DNA from 3 places in the Streptomyces sp. NPDC049954 genome. Region 1 is predicted to be linked to each of the others. Evidence: riboswitches for the same ligand, from Rfam matches in the RefSeq annotation. Region 1 holds a riboswitch; each other region holds the start of a gene.
The links. Region 1 has a riboswitch for thiamine pyrophosphate ahead of AB0J21_RS31630 (thiamine ABC transporter substrate-binding protein). Riboswitches for the same ligand answer to the same signal wherever they lie in the genome.

Region 2: linked by a shared signal. The riboswitch ahead of thiC (phosphomethylpyrimidine synthase ThiC) and the one ahead of AB0J21_RS31630 (thiamine ABC transporter substrate-binding protein) in region 1 are both predicted to bind thiamine pyrophosphate.
Region 3: linked by a shared signal. The riboswitch ahead of AB0J21_RS01355 (cytosine permease) and the one ahead of AB0J21_RS31630 (thiamine ABC transporter substrate-binding protein) in region 1 are both predicted to bind thiamine pyrophosphate.

The regions. Positions count from the first base shown of each region.
Region 1 is NZ_JBFALS010000021.1:83,290-89,597, reverse strand. It holds gene AB0J21_RS31645 (Rossmann fold nucleotide-binding protein) at 1-199, shown strand, start outside; gene AB0J21_RS31640 (ABC transporter ATP-binding protein) at 487-1,758, opposite strand; gene AB0J21_RS31635 (iron ABC transporter permease) at 1,755-3,563, opposite strand; gene AB0J21_RS31630 (thiamine ABC transporter substrate-binding protein) at 3,803-4,891, opposite strand; TPP riboswitch at 4,974-5,101, opposite strand; gene rlmN (23S rRNA (adenine(2503)-C(2))-methyltransferase RlmN) at 5,204-6,308, opposite strand, start outside.
Region 2 is NZ_JBFALS010000018.1:51,349-57,656, forward strand. It holds gene AB0J21_RS30100 (SsgA family sporulation/cell division regulator) at 410-865, shown strand; gene AB0J21_RS30105 (YibE/F family protein) at 1,033-2,436, opposite strand; TPP riboswitch at 2,509-2,657, shown strand; gene thiC (phosphomethylpyrimidine synthase ThiC) at 2,650-4,488, shown strand; gene AB0J21_RS30115 (hypothetical protein) at 4,865-5,752, opposite strand; gene AB0J21_RS30120 (metallophosphoesterase) at 5,956-6,308, opposite strand, start outside.
Region 3 is NZ_JBFALS010000001.1:314,127-320,434, forward strand. It holds gene AB0J21_RS01340 (M4 family metallopeptidase) at 1-339, shown strand, start outside; gene AB0J21_RS01345 (hypothetical protein) at 477-1,058, shown strand; gene AB0J21_RS01350 (glutamate--cysteine ligase) at 1,210-2,310, opposite strand; TPP riboswitch at 2,756-2,850, shown strand; gene AB0J21_RS01355 (cytosine permease) at 2,842-4,257, shown strand; gene thiM (hydroxyethylthiazole kinase) at 4,283-5,095, shown strand; gene thiE (thiamine phosphate synthase) at 5,143-5,793, shown strand; gene AB0J21_RS01370 (TspO/MBR family protein) at 5,877-6,308, shown strand, end outside.

The DNA.
Region 1 (6,308 bases):
CAACGCGACGCCCAACTACTACGAGTCGCGCGGCGTTCCGACGCCCATGGTCCTTGTGGGCAAGGAGCACTGGACCGAGCGGCTACCCACGTGGCCACTCCTGCAGGCTCTGGCACAGGGGCGTTCGCTGGAGAACAGGATCGCCTTGGTGGACCGTGTCGACCAGGCGGCGGCCGCTCTGCAGCACATCTCAGGGTGAAACGCCTCACCGCGCCGGTCCGGTGGGCAGCCGGACCGACACCGATGTGAGCCGAACAGCGGGCCGGCAGGCCGACGCCGCGCCGAACACGGCACGGGGCTGGACGGACGGGGACGGACGGGGACGGGGACGGACAGGGCGGCCCCGTCCCGGTGGTCGCCTGCCCCGCTGCCTCGTTCCGCCGTCGCCCGGCAACGGGAGTCGAACCACGAACAGGCGCTCCCTTGGCCAGGAGCGCCCCGTTGGGCACCGGGTGCAGGGCCCAGGTGCGAGGCCGCTGCGGCTCCTCAGCCGAGTACGACGACCTCTTCGGGGGCGAACGCGACTCCCACCCTCGCACCCGGCTCCGGTGCCTCACGCAGGGAGCAGGCAGCTTCCAGGGACGGGGCGCCGTCCGGCCGCAACCGCACCGCGACGTGAGTCCCCCGAAAAGTACGGGACACGACCTCGCAAGGCAGTCCTTCGGTCACACCGACGACGCGCACTCCGGCGGGCCGTACCAGCAGGGTGTGCCGGCCACGTAGGTCGCCTGAGGCCACCGGGACCTGCCCCCAGACGGTTCGGGCGACGCCGGACACGATCTCTCCCTCGGTGATGTTCTCGAACCCCAGGAAGCCAGCCACGAACTCGTCGGCCGGGTGCCGCCAGACTTCGAGTGGCGTCCCGGTCTGAGCGATACAGCCGTCCCGCATGATCACGACTCGGTCCGCGAGCGCGAACGCCTCTCCCTGGTCGTGCGTGACGGCGAGGACCGTCGTTCCCAGTTCGGTGAACAGCGCACGGAGTTCGCCGACCAACCGTTCCCGCAGGCTCCGGTCGAGCTGGCCCAAGGGTTCGTCCAGCATCAGGAGCCGGGGGCGGGGCGCCAGAGCACGCGCCAGGGCAACCCGCTGCTGCTCTCCTCCGGAGAGGGCTCCTACTCTTCGGCCGCCCGCTCCGGGCAGTCCGACGAGGTCGAGCAACTCCTCGACACGGCGCACTCGATCGGCTCGCGGCGTCCCGTGCATCCGGAGGCCGAAAGCGACGTTGCCCGCGACGTCGCGCTGCGGGAAGAGCTGATGGTCCTGGAACATGAGGCCTACGCCCCGTCGGTGCACGGGGATGCCCGCCTGGTCCCTGCCTCCGAGCAGGACATGTCCCCCGTCCAACGGCTGAAGCCCGGCTACGGTGCGCAGCAAGGTGGACTTACCGCTTCCGCTCGGTCCGAGCACGCACACGATCTCTTGGGGAGCCACCGCGAGGTCGATCCCGTCGAGCGCCGGCTGCCCGGAGCCAAAGCGAACGGTGGCACCCAACAGCCGCAACGCCGCTTCCTCGGCGTAGTCCGCACCGTGTGCACCGTCCGCGTCCGGTGCACCGTCCGCTCGGGTCGCGCCGTCCGGTCCGTCCGCGCTGTGCAGCCCGTCCGTGCCCCGTGCAGCGTTCGCGCGGGGCACGGACGGAAGAGCGTCCCGCACCGTCCCCTGCCTCACGGCACCGTCGCATCGGGCGAAGGCCGCCTTCTCCAGCGCTTCGGTGCGCGCAGGAAACGTGCCCGGCGCCGTGTCCCGCTCGGTCATGACTGCTCCTTCTCGTCACCGGTGGGACCGGTGGTGTCACCGCCGTACAGGACGAAAGCGCGGCCCCGTGCCCCCGTCTCGTCGGCCTTCCCCGAGGCCCCGTCCTCGCGCCATGGCGCCCGCCGACGGTGCGTCATGGACGCGGCGTCGGTGTCGACCGGAGCGTGACCGCCGGGGACAGCGGCCGTGCCGCGTGGCCGGATCCGTTCGAGTACCAGCAAGGACACGACACAGACCGCCATCAGCACCGTCGAGAGCGCCATGGCCTGCCCGTAGTTGGTGTCGCCCGGCCGCCCGAGCAGTCGGGAGACCGCGACGGGCAACGTCGGAGCGTCAGGCCGAGCGATGAACACTGTCGCTCCGAACTCGCCGAGAGACACGGCGAAGGCAAAGCCTGCGGCGACGAGCAGAGCCCGCCGCACCATGGGCAGATCCACTTCCCGCCACACTCTCCAGGGCGAGGCTCCGAGTACGGCCGCCGCCTCGCGCAGGCGCTGGTCCACCGCGCGGAGGACCGGCACCATGGTCCGCACCACGAACGGGACACCGACGAGGGCTTGGGCCAGCGGCACCAGGAACCATGAGGCACGCAGGTCCAGCGGGGGCTTGTCGAGCGAGATCAGGAAGCCGAATCCGACGGTCACGGCTGAGACGCCGAGCGGCAGCATGAGCAGCCCGTCGAACCCTCGCACCAGGGCGTCGACAAGGGGGTCCCTCCGCCCGCGCGTCGGGCGGCTCAGAGCGGCAGCGGCCAGCCCGCCCACGACCAGAGCGATCAGCGTCGCCACGGCGGCGTAGCGCAGCGAGTTGCCGATCGCCGCGAGAGGCGCCACGAGGAACAGTCCGCCGTCCGCCGAGGCCAGCGCACGGAAGTAGCCGAGCCCGAACCCCTCGGGACCGTCGAAGGCCCGTCGGACCAGAACCGCCAGGGGCAGGACGAGGAGAAGGGCGATGAAACCCAGCACCGCCCCGAAGAGCGTCCATTCTCCCGCGCCGCGGGGGCGTCGAGTGGTCGTGGCGGCGTCGACGAGCTTCAAGCTGGTCTCACTGCGTCGGACGGTCCACCAGTGGGCCACCAGGATGGCTACGACGGCGGCGAGCTGGAGGAGTGTCAGCACGGCCGCGGTGGGCAGATCCAGCAGCTGCGCCGTCTGCCGGTAGATCTCCACTTCCAGGGTCGAGTACGCGGGTCCGCCCAGGATCTGGACGATGCCGAACGAGGTGAAGGTGAACAGGAACACCATGAGAGCCGCCGCGGCCACAGCCGGAGCGAGAGCCGGCAGGGTCACGGTGCGGAACGCCGCCCAGCGCGAAGCGCCGAGGGTACGTGCCGCTTCCTCTTGTCGCGGGTCCAGTTGGGCCCACAGCCCCCCTACGGTGCGCACGACCACGGCGTAGTTGAAGAAGACGTGCGCCAGGAGGATCGCCCAGACCGTGGTGTCCAGCCGGATTCCCCACAGTTCGTCGGTGAGGCCGCCGCGCCCAAGAAGCGCGAGGAAGGCGGTACCCACGACGACGGTGGGCAGCACGAACGGGACGGTCACCGCGGCCCTCAGCAGCTCTTTGCCGGGGAACTCGAAGCGGGCGAAGACGTAGGCGCCGGGCAGCGCGACGACCAGGGTCAGCACCGTCGAGGCGAACGCCTGCCAGGTCGTGAACCACAGGACCTCCTGGACGTCGCCCTGCCCCAGTACGTCGAAGACCCTTCCGAACTGCCATCCCCCGGACGTCTTCAGACCACGGCCGACGATGGCTGCCACCGGGTAGGCGAAGAACAAGGCGAAGAACGCGACGGGTGCGGCCATGAGCCCGAGCCGTGCCGCAGCGTCGCGAAGGTGAGCACGTCGCGCGGCGACACCGTCCGGCCGCCTCTGCGGAGACGGGGCGCCAAACAGCGACAGGGCCCTCTCTGACGGCGACGGGGCCATAGACGGGGCGGGCGACAGCGCGGGGGGATCGGCCTGCTGCCGCGGCAGCGAGCGCGACTCCGCACCGTCGGAGCACGCGGTATCCGCCTCCGTGCCCCCGGGGCCCGTCGAGCCGGTCACTTGACGACGAGTGAGGTCCACGACTTGATCCACGCCTCACGGTGTTCAGCGATCGCCTCGGGCGCGACGGTGTGCGCGCCCTGCGCCGTCCCGTCGTACTTGGAGAACAGCTCCGGCAGTTCGGTGCCCTTCACCACAGGGTTCACGAACATCTTGAGCGGCATGTCCGCCTGGAACCTGCCGCTGATCAGGAAGTCGATCAGTGCTTTGCCACCCTCCTCGTTCGCCGCACCGTCGAGGAGCCCTGCGAACTCGATCTGCCGGAAGCAGGTCCCCGACGCCACACCGGTGGGCGCGTCCTTCGGCCGGGGGTCGGCGTACAGGACCTCCACGGGCGGGCTGGAGGCGTAGGAGACCACGAGCGGACGGTCGCCACCGGCCTTCCTGCCTCCGGCCGAACCGGAGAACTCCTCGTTGTACGCCTGCTCCCAGCTGTCGACGACCTTGACGCCGTTCGACCTCAGCTTGCGCCAGTACCCCTGCCATCCGTCGTCGCCGTATTGCGCCGTCGTACCGAGCAGGAAGCCGAGGCCGGGCGAGGACGTCGCGGCGTTCTCGGTGACCAGAAGATTCTTGTACTGCGGCTTCATAAGATCGGCGAAGCTGCGGGGTGGGGCGAGCTTCTTCTGCGCGAAGTACTTCTTGTCGTAGTTCACGCAGATGTCGCCGGTGTCTACGGGAGTCACGCGGTGCCTTGCCCCGTCAAGCTGGACGTCGGTCCCGATGCGGTTCAGTCCCTTGGCCTCGTAGGGCTGGAACAGCCCGTTGTCGAGGGCGCGGGACAGCAGCGTGTTGTCGACGCCGAAGAAGACGTCACCCTGCGGATTGCCCTTGGTGAGCACCGCCTGGTTCACGGCCTGGCCGGCGTCGCCGCTCTTGAGGACCTTCACCGTGTAGCCGGTCTTCTGCTGGAAGGCCGCGAGGACGCTCTTGGACGCGGCGAAGGAGTCGTGAGTGACCAGCGTGACGGTCTTGTCCTTCGCCTTGTCGTCCCCGTTGCCCCCGTCCGAGCCGCAGCCCGCGAGGGCGCCGATGCCGAGGCCCGTGGCCGCGACGCTCGCGGCAATCCTTTTCGTGATCGTGATGCGCACTGAATTCCTCCTGGGTGACCAGGAGAAGACGCGGCCATGCCCACCTCCCGGCCGGAAGGTGGGCATGGCGCAACAGCATGAGTGATGACCGAACTTCCTACCCGGAATGACCCGGGCGAGGTTCAGAGGGTCTGCGACCTGGTCGCCCCGTGACGGGACGTGGTGCCGCACTCTCAGCGCTGTGGCGCTCCCCTGTCGGAATGTGTGAAGTTGTCTCCGCCCCGTACCCACGACGCCGCTCAGACGGACGAGTACGGAACGAATGTACGCAGCCACCCTACCGCTGGGAGCATCCGGTGGCGCAGGTCACCGTTCCGCGGCCGCGAGCTGGCCGCACGCCCCGTCGATCTCCTGCCCCCTCGTGTCGCGCACCGTCACCGGCACACCGTGGGCGGCGATGGCTTCGACGAAAGCCCGCTCGTCCTCGGGGCGTGACGCGGTCCACTTGGAACCCGGGGTGGGGTTGAGCGGGATGAGGTTGACGTGGACGCGCTTGTTCTTGAGGAGACGGCCCAACAGGTCCCCGCGCCACGCCTGGTCGTTGATGTCGCGGATGAGCGCGTACTCAATGGACACGCGCCGCCCCGACTTCTCCGCGTACTCCCACGCGGCGTCCAGCACCTCCCGCACCTTCCAGCGCGTGTTGACGGGGACGAGGGTGTCGCGCAGTTCGTCGTCGGGGGCGTGCAGCGATACGGCGAGCCGGCACTTGAAGCCCTCGTCGGCGAACCGGTGCATGGCCGGGACGAGGCCGACGGTGGACACGGTGATGCCACGCTGCGACAGCCCGAGACCGTCGGGCTCCGGATCGGTGAGACGACGGATGGCGCCGACCACACGGTTGTAGTTGGCGAGCGGCTCGCCCATCCCCATGAAGACGATGTTCGAGAGACGGGCGACGCCCCCGGGGATCTCCCCGTCGCGCAGGGCCCGCATGCCGTCGACGATCTGGTGCACGATCTCGGCGGTCGAGAGGTTGCGGTCGAGACCGGCCTGCCCCGTCGCGCAGAACGGGCAGTTCATGCCGCAGCCGGCCTGCGAGGAGATGCACATGGTGACGCGGTCCGGGTACCGCATCAGCACCGACTCCACCAGGGTGCCGTCGAAGAGCTTCCACAGCGTCTTGCGGGTCGTGTCGTCGTCGCAGGAGATGTGCCGGACAACCGACATCAGCTCCGGCAGCAGCGCTTCCTGAAGCTTTCCACGTGCGGCGGCCGGAATGTCCGTCCACTGCTGCGGGTCATGCGCGTAGCGGGCGAAGTAGTGCTGGGAGAGCTGCTTCGCGCGGAACGGCTTCTCGCCGATGTCGGCGACCGCCTCCTTGCGCTGCGCGGGGGTGAGGTCGGCCAGGTGACGGGGCGGCTTCTTGGCTCCGCGCGGTGCGACGAAGGTGAGCTCTCCCGGGACGGGC
Region 2 (6,308 bases), on a different contig from region 1:
GGGTGCCCTCTTCGAGCCCCTCGTGGCGCACACCGTTCTCGGACGGCGCCCCGAGGGGCTCGCCGTCCGTTCCAGGCGTCACACTCCGCGATGTTCGGGCCGCCGCTGCCGCGGCGGACTTTCCCTCTGCTCCGTAGGCGGCCCGCTGGGGCAAAGGAGTGAACGTGCGGTGTCTCTAGGGCGCGGCGCATACGCGATCTGCCAGGGGGCAGCCGGAATACCGGTGATCGGTCGTGGGAGTTCCGGCCTGCTCGGCGAGTAGGTTGCGGACAGTTTTCCCCGCAGGTTTGTTCTTCAATCAGTATCTGTGGTGTCACTCACTGTGATGTGATGTGTGCACTGAGCAATGTGTCAGGAGTGTCAGGGGTCTGAGCCCCTGATCAGGTGACGGCAATCGACGGGGTTGGCGATGCGCGAGTCCGTACAGGCAGAAGTCATGATGAGCTTCCTCGTTTCCGAGGAGCTGTCCTTCCGTATCCCCGTCGAGCTTCGGTACGAGGCCGACGATCCGTACGCCGTCCGGCTGACGTTCCATCTCCCGGGGGACGCTCCAGTCTCCTGGACCTTCGGGAGAGACCTGCTCAGCGACGGTATCGAGGAGCCGTGCGGAGACGGCGACGTACGTGTCGCCCCCGTCGAACTCGACCCGCTGATGGACGCGGAGCCGCCGGCCGACATGCACATCCGGCTGCAGGTCGGAGCCGATCACGCGCTCTTCCGGGTGAGCATGGCGCCGATCGTCGCGTTCCTCGACCGCACCGACCGGCTTGTTCCGCTGGGTGAGGAGCGCGCCTCGGCGGATTTCGAGAGTCACCTCGACGACGCCCTGCACCGCATCCTCGGCGAGGAACAGAGCGCGGGCTGATTCCGGAGGTCGGTAACGGACCTCGGGGCCTGGAGAGAGCCGATGGGTCTTGGCGGAGAAGTCAAGGGTGCCAAGGGCCGCATCGGACTCGGTCTGCTGCGGCCCCGCTGCCGCGCGGGACACCGGCGCTCGTGGCGAGCGGAGCGCGCGATCTTCCACCGGCCGTCTCACCGTTTGCGGCGTCGGCCCCCGCCACCGAGCACCGCGCCGCGCAACGGGCCGCGGTCCGGGCCGGGCACCGTCGGAAGGTGCGGGGACACCGAGGTGCCCTCGGGCTCCGGGTGGGGGCGGTCGGCCGAGACGACGAGCGTCGCCAGCGCCGTGGTGACCGGGACGGAGGCCACCAGGCCGATGGACCCCACCAGTGTCCGGACGATCTCCTCGGCCACCAGCTCGCTGCCCGCGACCGTGCCGACGTCGCTCTGAGCCAGCGAGAAGAGCAGGAGCAGCGGCAGAGAGGCTCCCGCGTACGCCAGCACCAGCGTGTTGACCACGGAGGCGATGTGGTCCCTCCCGATCCGGATACCGGCGCGGTACAGAGCACGTCGGCTTATCGTCGGGTCGGCCTGCCTCAGCTCCCAGACGGCCGAGGTCTGCGTGACCGTCACGTCGTCCAGCACGCCGAGCGAACCGATGATGACGCCGGCCAGCAGGAGCCCGCTCATGTCGATCTGGGGATAGAGGCCGTGGACGAGCCCGGTGTTGTCGTCGGTGTTGCCGGTCAACGCCGCCCACCCGATGAAGAGCGAGCCGAGCAGGCCGATGAGCAACAGAGACACCAGGGTGCCGAGGACGGCCACCGAGGTGCGGGCCGTCAGCCCGTGGCAGAGGTAGAGCGCGAGCAACATGATGGCACTCGCCCCCACGACCGCCACCACCAGGGGATTCGACCCCTGCAACACCGCGGGCAGAATGAAGAAGGTGAGCACGAGGAAGCTCACGGCGAGCGCCACGAGCGCCATGACCCCCCGCAGTCGGCCGACGGCGACCACCGCCAGCGCGAAGATCCCGGCAAGCAGCAGCATCGGCAGCTTTCGGCCGACATCGGTGACGGAGTACTGGAGTTCACGGGGCGCGTCCGGCGCGTAGGCCAGAACGACTTCCTGGCCTACGTGCAGTCGGCGTGGGGAGTCGGGCTGGACCAGCTCGTTGAAGGTCCGCCCGTGATCCTTGCCCTCGGTGACCTCGACCTTCGCCTGTTCGCAGACACCGTCCGCGTGCCCGCCGTTGCCCGGTACTGCCCCCGACGAGCCCTCGGAGGGCCCGGCCGTCCCGGAACCCGTGCCCGACGCACCGTTCGACGCCGTCCCGTCCTTGCAGCCGATGTGCGTGATCCCGACGACCTTGCCGGCCACGGTCTGCCGGTCGAAGCCCACGCCTGAACGCCCGTGCTCGGGCGGCTCGCCGGGCCACAGCGTCACGAGCCCCAGGACCACGGCAGCGGTGAACGGCACGAGCACGGCGGCGATGACCGTGCGCAGTCTCCTTGAGCCCGGCGCCGCCGGGCCGTGGTGATGGCTGTGGCCGTGGGAGGAGTCGTGGCCGAGATCGGTGGGGGGTCGTGTCGTCACCGCCCGATCATCGCAAGAACGGCACACGCCCTCTGTTCAGCACGCCCGGGAGGGCGTTAGCGTGAAGCCGCGATATGTACACGCGGGAGCTCGGAGCACCGGGCTGAGAGGACGCTGAACTCCGTACGGCCGGGACCCCGGCGAGAAGTGCGGGAAGGCTGCGTCGACCGCCGAACCTGTTACCGGGTAATGCCGGCGTAGGGAGTAGGTCTCATGACCACATCGGACGCGCACACCCCTGCCTCCGCGAAGGAGAGGCCCGCGAGCGAACAGCCGAGGCCCCCGCAGAGTGAACGCACCATCGGCTGGCACAAGGCGTACGTCGAGGGCTCACGCCCCGACCTGCGGGTGCCGGTGCGGGCCGTGCACCTGACCAACGGCCGTACCGTGACCTTGTACGACACCTCGGGCCCGTACACCGACCCGACCGCGAGCACCGACGTACGCGGTGGGCTCGCACCGCTCAGGGAGAACTGGATCGCAGGCCGCGGCGACACCGAGACGTACGCGGGGCGGCCGGTGCGACCGGAGGACGACGGGCTCAAGCACACTTCCCCCCGGGGTGGGCTCCGCAACCTCGATGCGGTCTTTCCCGGGCGCCCCCGGCAGCCGCGCCGGGGCAGGGGCGGACGCGCCGTCACACAACTCGCCTACGCCAGGCGGGGGGAGATCACCCCGGAGATGGAGTTCGTCGCGCTGCGCGAGAACCTCGAACCCGAGGTCGTCCGGGCCGAGCTGGCCGCCGGGCGTGCTGTGCTGCCGGCGAACGTCAACCATCCCGAGACCGAGCCGATGATCATCGGGAAGCGGTTCCTGGTCAAGGTCAACGCCAACATCGGCAACTCCGCGGTGACCTCCTCGATCGAGGAGGAGGTGGAGAAGATGACGTGGGCGACCCGTTGGGGTGCCGACACCGTCATGGACCTCTCCACCGGACGGAACATCCACACCACGAGGGAATGGGTGCTGCGTAATGCGCCGGTCCCCATCGGCACGGTGCCCCTCTACCAGGCGCTGGAAAAGGTCGACGGCAAGGCTGAGGAGCTGAGCTGGGAGATCTACAAGGACACGGTGATCGAGCAGGCCGAGCAGGGCGTGGACTACATGACCGTGCACGCCGGCGTCCGGCTGCCGTACGTCCCGCTCACGGCCCGGCGGAAGACCGGCATCGTCTCGCGGGGCGGCTCGATCATGGCCGCCTGGTGCCTCGCCCATCACCAGGAGTCCTTCCTGTACGAGCACTTCGAGGAACTGTGCGAGATTCTCGCGGCGTACGACGTGACGTACTCGCTCGGGGACGGGCTGCGGCCCGGCTCGATCGCGGACGCCAACGACGAGGCGCAGTTCGCCGAGTTGCGGACGCTCGGTGAGCTGAACGCGGTCGCCCGTCGACACGGCGTCCAGACGATGATCGAGGGCCCCGGACATGTGCCGATGCACAAGATCAAGGAGAACATCGACCTCCAGCAGGAGATCTGCGAGGAGGCGCCGTTCTACACGCTCGGTCCGTTGACCACGGACATCGCCCCCGCCTACGACCACATCACCTCGGGCATCGGGGCGGCGATGATCGGCTGGTGGGGTACCGCCATGCTCTGCTACGTCACGCCCAAGGAACACCTGGGCCTGCCCAACCGGGACGACGTGAAGACCGGGGTGATCACGTACAAGATCGCCGCCCACGCCGCCGACGTGGCCAAGGGGCATCCCGGGGCGCAGGACTGGGACGACGCCCTGTCGGAGGCGCGCTTCGAGTTCCGCTGGGAGGACCAGTTCAATCTCGCGCTCGACCCGGACACCGCCCGTGAATACCACGACGAGACGCTGCCGGCCGAACCGGCCAAGACCGCGCACTTCTGCTCCATGTGCGGGCCGAAGTTCTGCTCGATGAAGATCAGCCACGACATCACTGAGCAGTTCGCCCCGGACCTCCTCGAAGCCCGTTCCGCGAATGCGGAGTTGAGTCAGGACGAGATCGACGCCGCGATGCTGGAGAAGTCACGTGAGTTCGCCGCTTCGGGGGGCCGCGTCTACCTGCCTCTGGCGGAGTAAGACACCGAGAAGCGGGCCTGAGGCGTCTGCCTGCAGTGGTGGCTGAGGATCTCAGCGAGCCGACAGCCAGTCAGAGGGGCCCTGTCGTCATGACGGGGCCCTGGCGCCCGCCCGCTTCCGGACACGATTCCTCTGGCGGGCTGACGTCTCCTTCTGCCTGTTTGGGAGAGGGCGCAGAAGGACGTTTCACGTGAAACACCGTGGAGTAGGTGTTTCACGTGAAACATCGAGATGACGCTGGTTTCACGTGAAACATCGCCTCATTCCGGTCAAGCGATCCCTCTCCGAATAGGGGGGCGCTCCCACATCAGGCACCCGTCCCGGCGCAGGGGATGGTGCATCGAAGCGATCTCGTCGTGCGTCGGCCGGGCCGCCGTCATTCCGGGCGGTGGTCCGGCCCGCCGTAGTCGGGGCTGCTGAAATCGGGGCTGGAGTAGCGGGGCCGGGTCCCGGATTCACCATCCGATTCCGGGCCGCTGAAACCGGGCCGGTGATAACCGAGGCGAGGCATCCGTTGCTGGGAGGGCGGGGTCGGTCCTGGATGGGCGGGAACGTGCCCGGCTTCCGTGCGGGGAGCGTCGTCGAGATCCCGGAAGAACGGCAGGAGACCCTTCTCCAGCAGCGCCTGGTGCCAGGCCGCACGCGCGGCGGCGACCTCGGGTGTTTCCCCGGCGAGCCCACTTCCGTCCTCCGAGGACTTGGCGGACGAGTTGTTGCGCAGAGCGGTGAACAGGAGCGCGGCGCCGGCGATCAGGATGCCGAGGGCGGCGAGGACGGCGAAGACCCACCCGGCGGTGAGCAGCCCACTCGCTATGGCGGGCTCGGGGGTCAGGAGCTTCAGCAGGTAGCCGGCGAGGAGGAAGATGACGGCGGCGACCGCGGCCAGGAGAGGGGCGAGTACAGCCACCATGGCTGTCGCTCCGGCCCCTGCGGACTCCGTCACCTCGCTGAGTGCGGCGGCGATGCCGTTCGGTGTCGCCTCGGTCGGCGTCTCGCCGTTCTCGGATCGGGGTTCGGTGCTGATGCGTGCCGGTTCGCGGGACCGCTCCCGTGCGTTGACGTAGTGCTGATATTCGGCCGTCGCCGCCGCCGTGATGAAGATCGTCGCACCCGTGGCGAGGGTGCGCAGCTGGGCAGGGTTGAATCGCTGCGCGACCCGGGCGATTTCCGGGTGGGCGTCGGCCGTACGGAGTGCCTCGTCCAGGACGCGCTCGAATTCGGGGCGGTCCTGGTTCAGCAGATGCGGAGCGCTGTTCATATGCATCCCCCGATGCTCCGTAGGGCCAGGACGCCCGCCTGGGTGCGGGCAGTGGGGCGGAAACGGAGGAGAGCCTGCTACGGATAAGGCGATGGTAGGCCGGGCATGGCGCGTCGTAACAGGGTGTTTCTGGAAATTGACCTGGGGTGAATGATGACGGCCGTATATGCCAAGAGGACAGGCCCGTTCACGCCGCGAGCGGACCCGGGTCAGGCGGGGAAGGGAACCCGGTGGACGAGCAGCTTTCCGGCCATGGTCACCCCGCCGTCCATGGCGACGGCGAGCCGGTCGGCATAGATGTGCGGACCGTCGACGACGGGGCCGCCGCTGTCCTCGCCGTCCTCGGAGCCGACGTCACCGAGCAGGTAGGGGATGGGGCTGTGGCCGTGCACGATGCGGTTGCCGCCGAAGACACTCAGCAGTTCGCGCACCGCCTCGGGGCCCGACTGGTCCCGGAAGGCGAAGCGTTTGGTGAACTTCCGGAAGACGTCCCAGCATTCGTCGGCGTCGTTGCGGTTGAGGATCTCGTGGATCGTGTCGTTGACCGCTTCGATCGTGTCGC
Region 3 (6,308 bases), on a different contig from region 1:
TCCAGCACCACCAAGGTCGCGGTGCCGGACGCGGGTGCGGCGGTCACCTCCTCGATAGCGGTCACCGGACGCACCGGCAACGCCCCCTCGAACCTCCAGGTCTCGGTGGACATCGCGCACACCTACCGGGGTGACCTGGTGGTCGACCTGGTCGCGCCGAACGGCACGAGCTACCGGCTGAAGAACTCCAGTTCCTCGGACTCGGCCGACAACGTCACCGGCACGTACACCGTGAACGCCTCGGCGGTCGCGGCGAACGGCACCTGGAAGCTCAAGGTCCAGGACGTCTACTCGGGCGACAAGGGCACGATCAACGGCTGGTCGCTGACCTTCCCGTAAACCCTCCCCCGGCGAGCCCTCACAGGCCGCCCCCGCCCGTGGCGCTCGCCGCGGACGGGGGCGGCCTCGCCGTGCGCTCCCCGGCGCCCCGGGGTTTGCTGGACTCGGCGTGGCGAGCGGTGCGGGAGGAGCGGACGATGTCGGTGTCGGTGCGCGAGGCGACCCTGGTGGACGTGCCCGTCGTGGTGCGGCTGCTGGCCGCGGAGACGGAGCGGCGCCGGGGCGGAACCCCCACCGAGGCCCATCAGAGCGCTCTACGGCTGCTTCTGGCCCATTACGCGCTGGAGGCGGGCATGGTGTGGATGGCGCGTGGGAGAGGCGGGGTGCCGCTCGGCGTCGCCGTGTGCCGTCCGCCGGGCGCGCGCCCGGACCGCGGTGCCCACCAGGGGCTGCTGCTGCGCGAGCTGGGGCATCTGCCGGCCCCCGGCGAGCAGGAGGCCCTGGACCGGGCCGCACTGCGCTCGGCCGTCCCCCGGGTGGAAGAGGTCTGGCTGCTCGTGCTGACGCTCGCCGAGGACGACGGCGGCCCCTCCCCCGTCCTGGCGCCTCTCCTGGAGGCGGCCCTGCGCGCGGCCTCCGGTGCGCCCGTGGTCACCGTGGTGGCCTCACCGGCGGAGCGGGACCGCCTCGCGCCGTTCGGCTTCCGGCCCCTGCACGAGCAGGTGCTGCCCTCGGGTGCCAGGGCCTGGACCGTCGTACGGGAGCCGGCGAACGCCTGACCTCCGCCCGGGCCGGGCACGGGCTCGGCCACCGGGGAGTTCCGGCCGACCGGCCGGAGCGGGTGACCGGGCGGGCGGCCGGAGCGGGTGACCGGGCGGCGCTCGGCGGGGGCCGGGCGTTCGCGAGGTGTCCGGCGGGAGCACGCCCCGCTCAGAGCAGGCCGAGTTCCCCGATCTCGCCCGGTTCCTTGGTGACGGCGCGCTGCCGTTCGGCGGGGCTGCCCCGGGTGAGCAGGTCCTCGGCCGCCGCCGTGACCCGTTCCCGGTCGCCCGCCGAGTCCAGGGCGGGCCCCACGTGGTCGAGCAGGGCGCGCACCACTTCGGCGGCGGGGACGGGGGTGCCGCTCACCGGGTGGACCAGCGGTCCGCCGAGACCGTAGCGGGCGGCGGTCCACAGGGACGCGGCCACCTCGTGGTCCGGCACCCGGGGCGCCCGTGTGCCGGCGGCCTCGGCCCGCAGGGCGGTCGTCACCAGGGCACGGACGAGGCCCGCCTGGAGGACGACCTCCTCGACCGTCGGCATGACGTCGGCGACCCGGATCTCCAGGGTCGGCACGTGCGAGGAGGGCCGGGCCAGCCAGTAGGCGTTGGTGGCGCGGACGGGCAGCACCCCGGTGCCGTACAGCGTCGCGTAGGTCGCGTCGTAGTGCTCCGCGGACTCGAAGTACGGCGGGATCTGGGTGGTGGGCCAGCGCGAGAGGACCATCGTGCGCCAGCTCGCGAAGCCGGTGTCGACGCCGTGTTCGTACGGCGAGTTGGCCGAGAGCGCGAGCAGGACGGGCAGCCAGGGACGCAGGTGGTTGAGCGCGGTGACGGCGGCGGAGCGGTCCACGACGCCGACGTGGACGTGGCAGCCGCAGGTCTCGGTTCCCCGGGCCAGCAGCCGGTACAGGTCGGCGACGTTGCGGTAGTGCGGCGCCTCGCTCTCGGGGCGCGGTGGGGCGGGGCGCGGGGAGGTGCCGTTGGCCAGTACGCGGGCCCCGGCCTTCTCGGCGGCCTCCACCAGGCGGGCCCGGGCCGCGGCGGTCTCGGCGCCCAGAGAGCGCAGATCCGGGCAGACCGGGGTGGTCGTCTCGATCATGCTGGTCAGCAGTTCGCGCTGCGGGGCGGTGGCCGCCTCGTCGGGGTGCAGTCTGCGGTGGGCGGTGAGCAGGTCGGCGGCGCCCTCGACCGGGACGAGGGTGTCCGGGTCCACGAGGAGGAACTCCTCCTCGACCCCTAGGGTCGGCGGCGCGTCGGCCGGGGCGCTCATCGCGGGCCGCCCGGGTGGCGGTGGAGCATGAACACTTCTTCACTGATCATGCGTGGTCCTCCGGGTGGGGAGCGGGTGGACGGGCCCGGGCGCGGGGCGCCGGGGCTGGGGGCGGGTTGCGGTCGCTGAACGGGACTGCGGTGCGGGCAGGGCGTACGCGGGGACGGTGCGGGGCGGCGGCCTCGTGCCGGTGTTCCGGGCCGGCTTCGTGCCGGGGGCCCGGGCGGCGCGGACAGTGCCTTCCACTGTCCCGCGCGCCGTGCGTGCGGGACAGAGCGCATCCCGGGCGCCCCGGCGCACGGAATCCTCACCTCCGGGCACCGGGTGCACGACCGGAAATCGCGTAGCGGCAGGGGCCGCGAGGCCGTGTCCGGGGTGGTCACGACGCCCCGGCCGTCCCACCCGTCCCACCGGCGGCCGTGGGTCAGGCGTTACGCTTGCCCGCGTACCGGACACGGGGTGCCCCGCTCGGGGGCTGAGATCACACCCGTCGAACCTGAACCAGCTCGTACTGGCGGAGGGATGTCTTTCATGTCGTTGCCGCACGTCTCCGACGGCTCCTCGCAGCAGCACACCACCGCGGAACGCTCCGTCTTCGACGGCCGGATGCCCTCCGCGCCGGGCGATCTGCGGATGGAGGCGCGCGGGATCACGCCGGTCCCCGAATCGCACCGCTACGGCGGGCCCGGCCGGCTGTTCACCGTGTGGTTCGCGCCCAATCTGACGATGACCGGGGTGTTCACCGGCACGCTGGGCGCGGTGCTCGGCCTCGACGTCGCCACCGCGCTGGCCGCCGTCGTGTTCGGCACCCTGCTCGGCGCGGTGCCCGCGGCCTGGCTCGGGACCTGGGGCAGCCGGACCGGGGCGGGTCAACTCCCCTTGTCGACGCTGGCCTTCGGGAAGGCGGTCGCCCTGCCCGGGATACTCCAGTGGCTGTCCTCGGTGGCCTGGGACGCCCTGATCGGCCTGTTCGGCGGTGACGCGCTCGCGCGGCTGCTGGGCTGGCCGTTCTGGATCGGGGTGCTGGTCATGATGGCGGGCCAGGGACTGGTCGGGGCGCTCGGGTACGAGGCGATCCACCGCCTCCAGAGAGTCATGTCCTTCGCGCTCGCGGTGGCCTTCGTGGTGCTCGCGGTGAAGCTGCTCGACGGGGCCGATCCGGTGACCACGAGCGGCGTGCACGGCATGGACCGCTTCGGGGCGATCGTGCTCACCTCGACGGTCGCGCTGAGCCTGTCCCTGTCCTGGGCGCCGTACGCGAGCGACTTCAGCCGCTACCTTCCGCGCGAGACCTCCCGGCCGCGCATGTTCTGGTTCACGCTGCTCGGGATCGGGCTGTCCTTCGTCGCGGTGCAGTCGCTCGGGCTGTGGGGTGCCTCGGTGTTCACCGACCAGACCGCGAAGGGCGTGGACGAACTGCTGGGCGGCGGCGCGCTCAGCGCTTTCGGGCTGCTCGCGGTGGCGCTCGCCGCGCTGTGCAGCAACGCGATGAACGACTACAGCGGTTCCCTCGCCCTCCAGACGGTGGGGGTGCGCATCCCGCGCCCGCTCGCGGCGGTCCTCGCGGCGGCGCTCGGGTTCCCGCTGGTGCTGTGGATGCACGCGGCGGACACGGCGGCCCGCTTCCAGAACGTCCTGCTGTTCGTCGGGTACTGGATTCCCGGCTTCGTCGCCGTCGTGGCCGTCGACTGGCTCGTCCGGGCGCGGGAACGCGGCGGCGCCCCGGTGGACCTGGCGGCCGAGACGGCGCGTCCGCAGCCGTCCTGGCCGGCCCCGCTGGCCTTCGTCGTGGCCTTCGCCGCCGCCGTCCCCTTCATGAACACCTCGCTGTACGTCGGTCCCGTCGCCGAGGCGCTGCACGGTGCGGACCTCGCCTACTACGTGGCCTTCGTCGTCGCCCTGCTCGTCTACGTGCCGCTGCGGTCGCGCCGCCCGGGCCGTGCCTGAACCACCGAACGACCGGAGAGTCCCCATGCCTTCGCCGAGCCCCGCCGACCTGCTCCCCTTCACCCGCGAGGCCCTCGACCGGGTGCGCGCCCGGGAGCCGCTCGTGCAGTGCCTGACCAACACGGTCGTCACCAACTTCACCGCCAACGCGCTGCTCGCGCTCGGCGCGGCGCCCGCGATGGTCGACATCCCGGTGGAGGCGGGGGCCTTCGCGCGGGTCGCCTCCGGTGTCCTCGTCAATCTCGGCACGGTCCACGCCGAGCAGCGCACGGCGATGACCGAGGCGGCGCACGCGGCGCGCGCGGCGGGTACGCCGTGGGTCCTGGACCCGGTCGCGATCGGCGCCCTGCCGGTGCGTACGGCGCTCGCGCACGAGCTGCTGGCCCTGCGGCCGGCCGTGGTGCGGGGCAACGCCTCGGAGATCATCGCGCTCGCCGGGGCGGGCGGGGGCGGGCGCGGCGTGGACTCGGCGCAGGACGTCGAGGCGGCGGCGGACGCGGCCCGTGAGCTGGCCCGTTCCTCGGGCGCGGTCGTCGCGGTGTCCGGGGCGGTGGACCTCGTCACCGACGGCGAGCGCACCGCCCGGGTGGCCAACGGCGACGCGTTGCTGACCCGGGTGACCGGTGGCGGCTGCGCGCTGGGCGCGGTGATGGCCGCGTACGCCTCGGTGGACGGGGACCGGTTCGCGACGACGGTCGCGGCGGTCGCCGCGTACACGGTGGCCGCCGAGATCGCGGTGCCCCGGTCGGCGGGCCCGGGTTCCTTCGCGGTGTCCTTCCTCGACGCCCTGGCGGGGCTGACCGGGGCGGACCTCGACCGCCGGGCGGAGCTGTCGTGACCGGGCCGGGCGGGGGCGTGGCAGGGCGGCCGCCGGTGGACCTCTCGGTGTATCTCGTGACGGACGCGGCGCAGTGCGCGGCCCGTGGCCGGAGTGTCGCCGCGACCGTGGCGCTCGCCGTGGCGGGCGGGGTGACGGCGGTGCAGGTCCGTGAGAAGAACGCGGCGGGGCGGGCGTTCCTCGACACCGTGCTGGCGGTCGCGGCCGTCCTGCCGGAGCGCGTCGCGCTGATCGTCAACGACCGTGTCGACGTGTTCCTCGCGGCGCGTGCGGCGGGCGCCCGGGTCACCGGCGTGCACGTCGGCCAGTCGGACCTGCCGCCCGAGTCGGTGCGGGCGCTGGTGGGCGAGGAGGCGGTGCTCGGGCTGAGCGCGGCGACCCCGGCGCAGCTGCGGGCCGCCGCCGCGAGTACGGCCGGTGTCGACCACGTGGGCGTCGGGGCGCTGCACGTGACCGCCACGAAGGCGGACGCGCCGCCCGCCCTCGGCCACGAGGGCTTCGCTCGGCTCGTGGCGCTCGGCGCACCGCCCGCCGTGGCCATCGGCGGTGTCCTCCCGGCCGATCTGCCGCCGCTGCGGGCGGCGGGGGCGGCGGGTGCGGCGGTGGTGTCGGGGATCTGCGCGGCAGCCGACCCGCGCGCCGCCGCCGAGGAGTACGCGCGGGCCTGGGCGTGCGGGACGGCGACGGGCGGCGGCTGAACGGGGGAACTCCGCGCGCCCCGCCCGTGCGGCCGGTGCGGGAGCGAGGTGTGGGCGGCCGGGCCGGGGGCACAGGGAGCGGAATGCGAAGGACTTCCGCTGTTCCCCTTTCCGGGACGTCCGCCGGTTCCCCTTCCTCCGGAAGGATCGCCGGGGCCGCGGGCGCGGTGGCGGCGACGGCTGTCGCGGGCTCGCTCGCGGTGGACACGGGCAGCGCCTGGTACCGCGGGCTGAGCCTGCCGGCCTGGCAGCCGCCGGGCCCCGTGTTCGGTGCCGTGTGGACGCCGCTGTACGCGTCCCTGGCCTGGTCCGTCTCCCGCGCCCTCGACCGCACGGAGCACGGGCGGGACAGAAGGCGGACCGCCGCGGCCTTCGGGGCGAACCTGGTGCTGAACGCCGGCTGGAACGTTCTCTTCTTCCGGGCGCACCGCCCGGTGGCGGCGACGGCGGGCGCCGGACTGCTCGCACTGTCCTCGGCGGATCTGGCGCGCCGCGCCCACCGGACCGATCCCGTC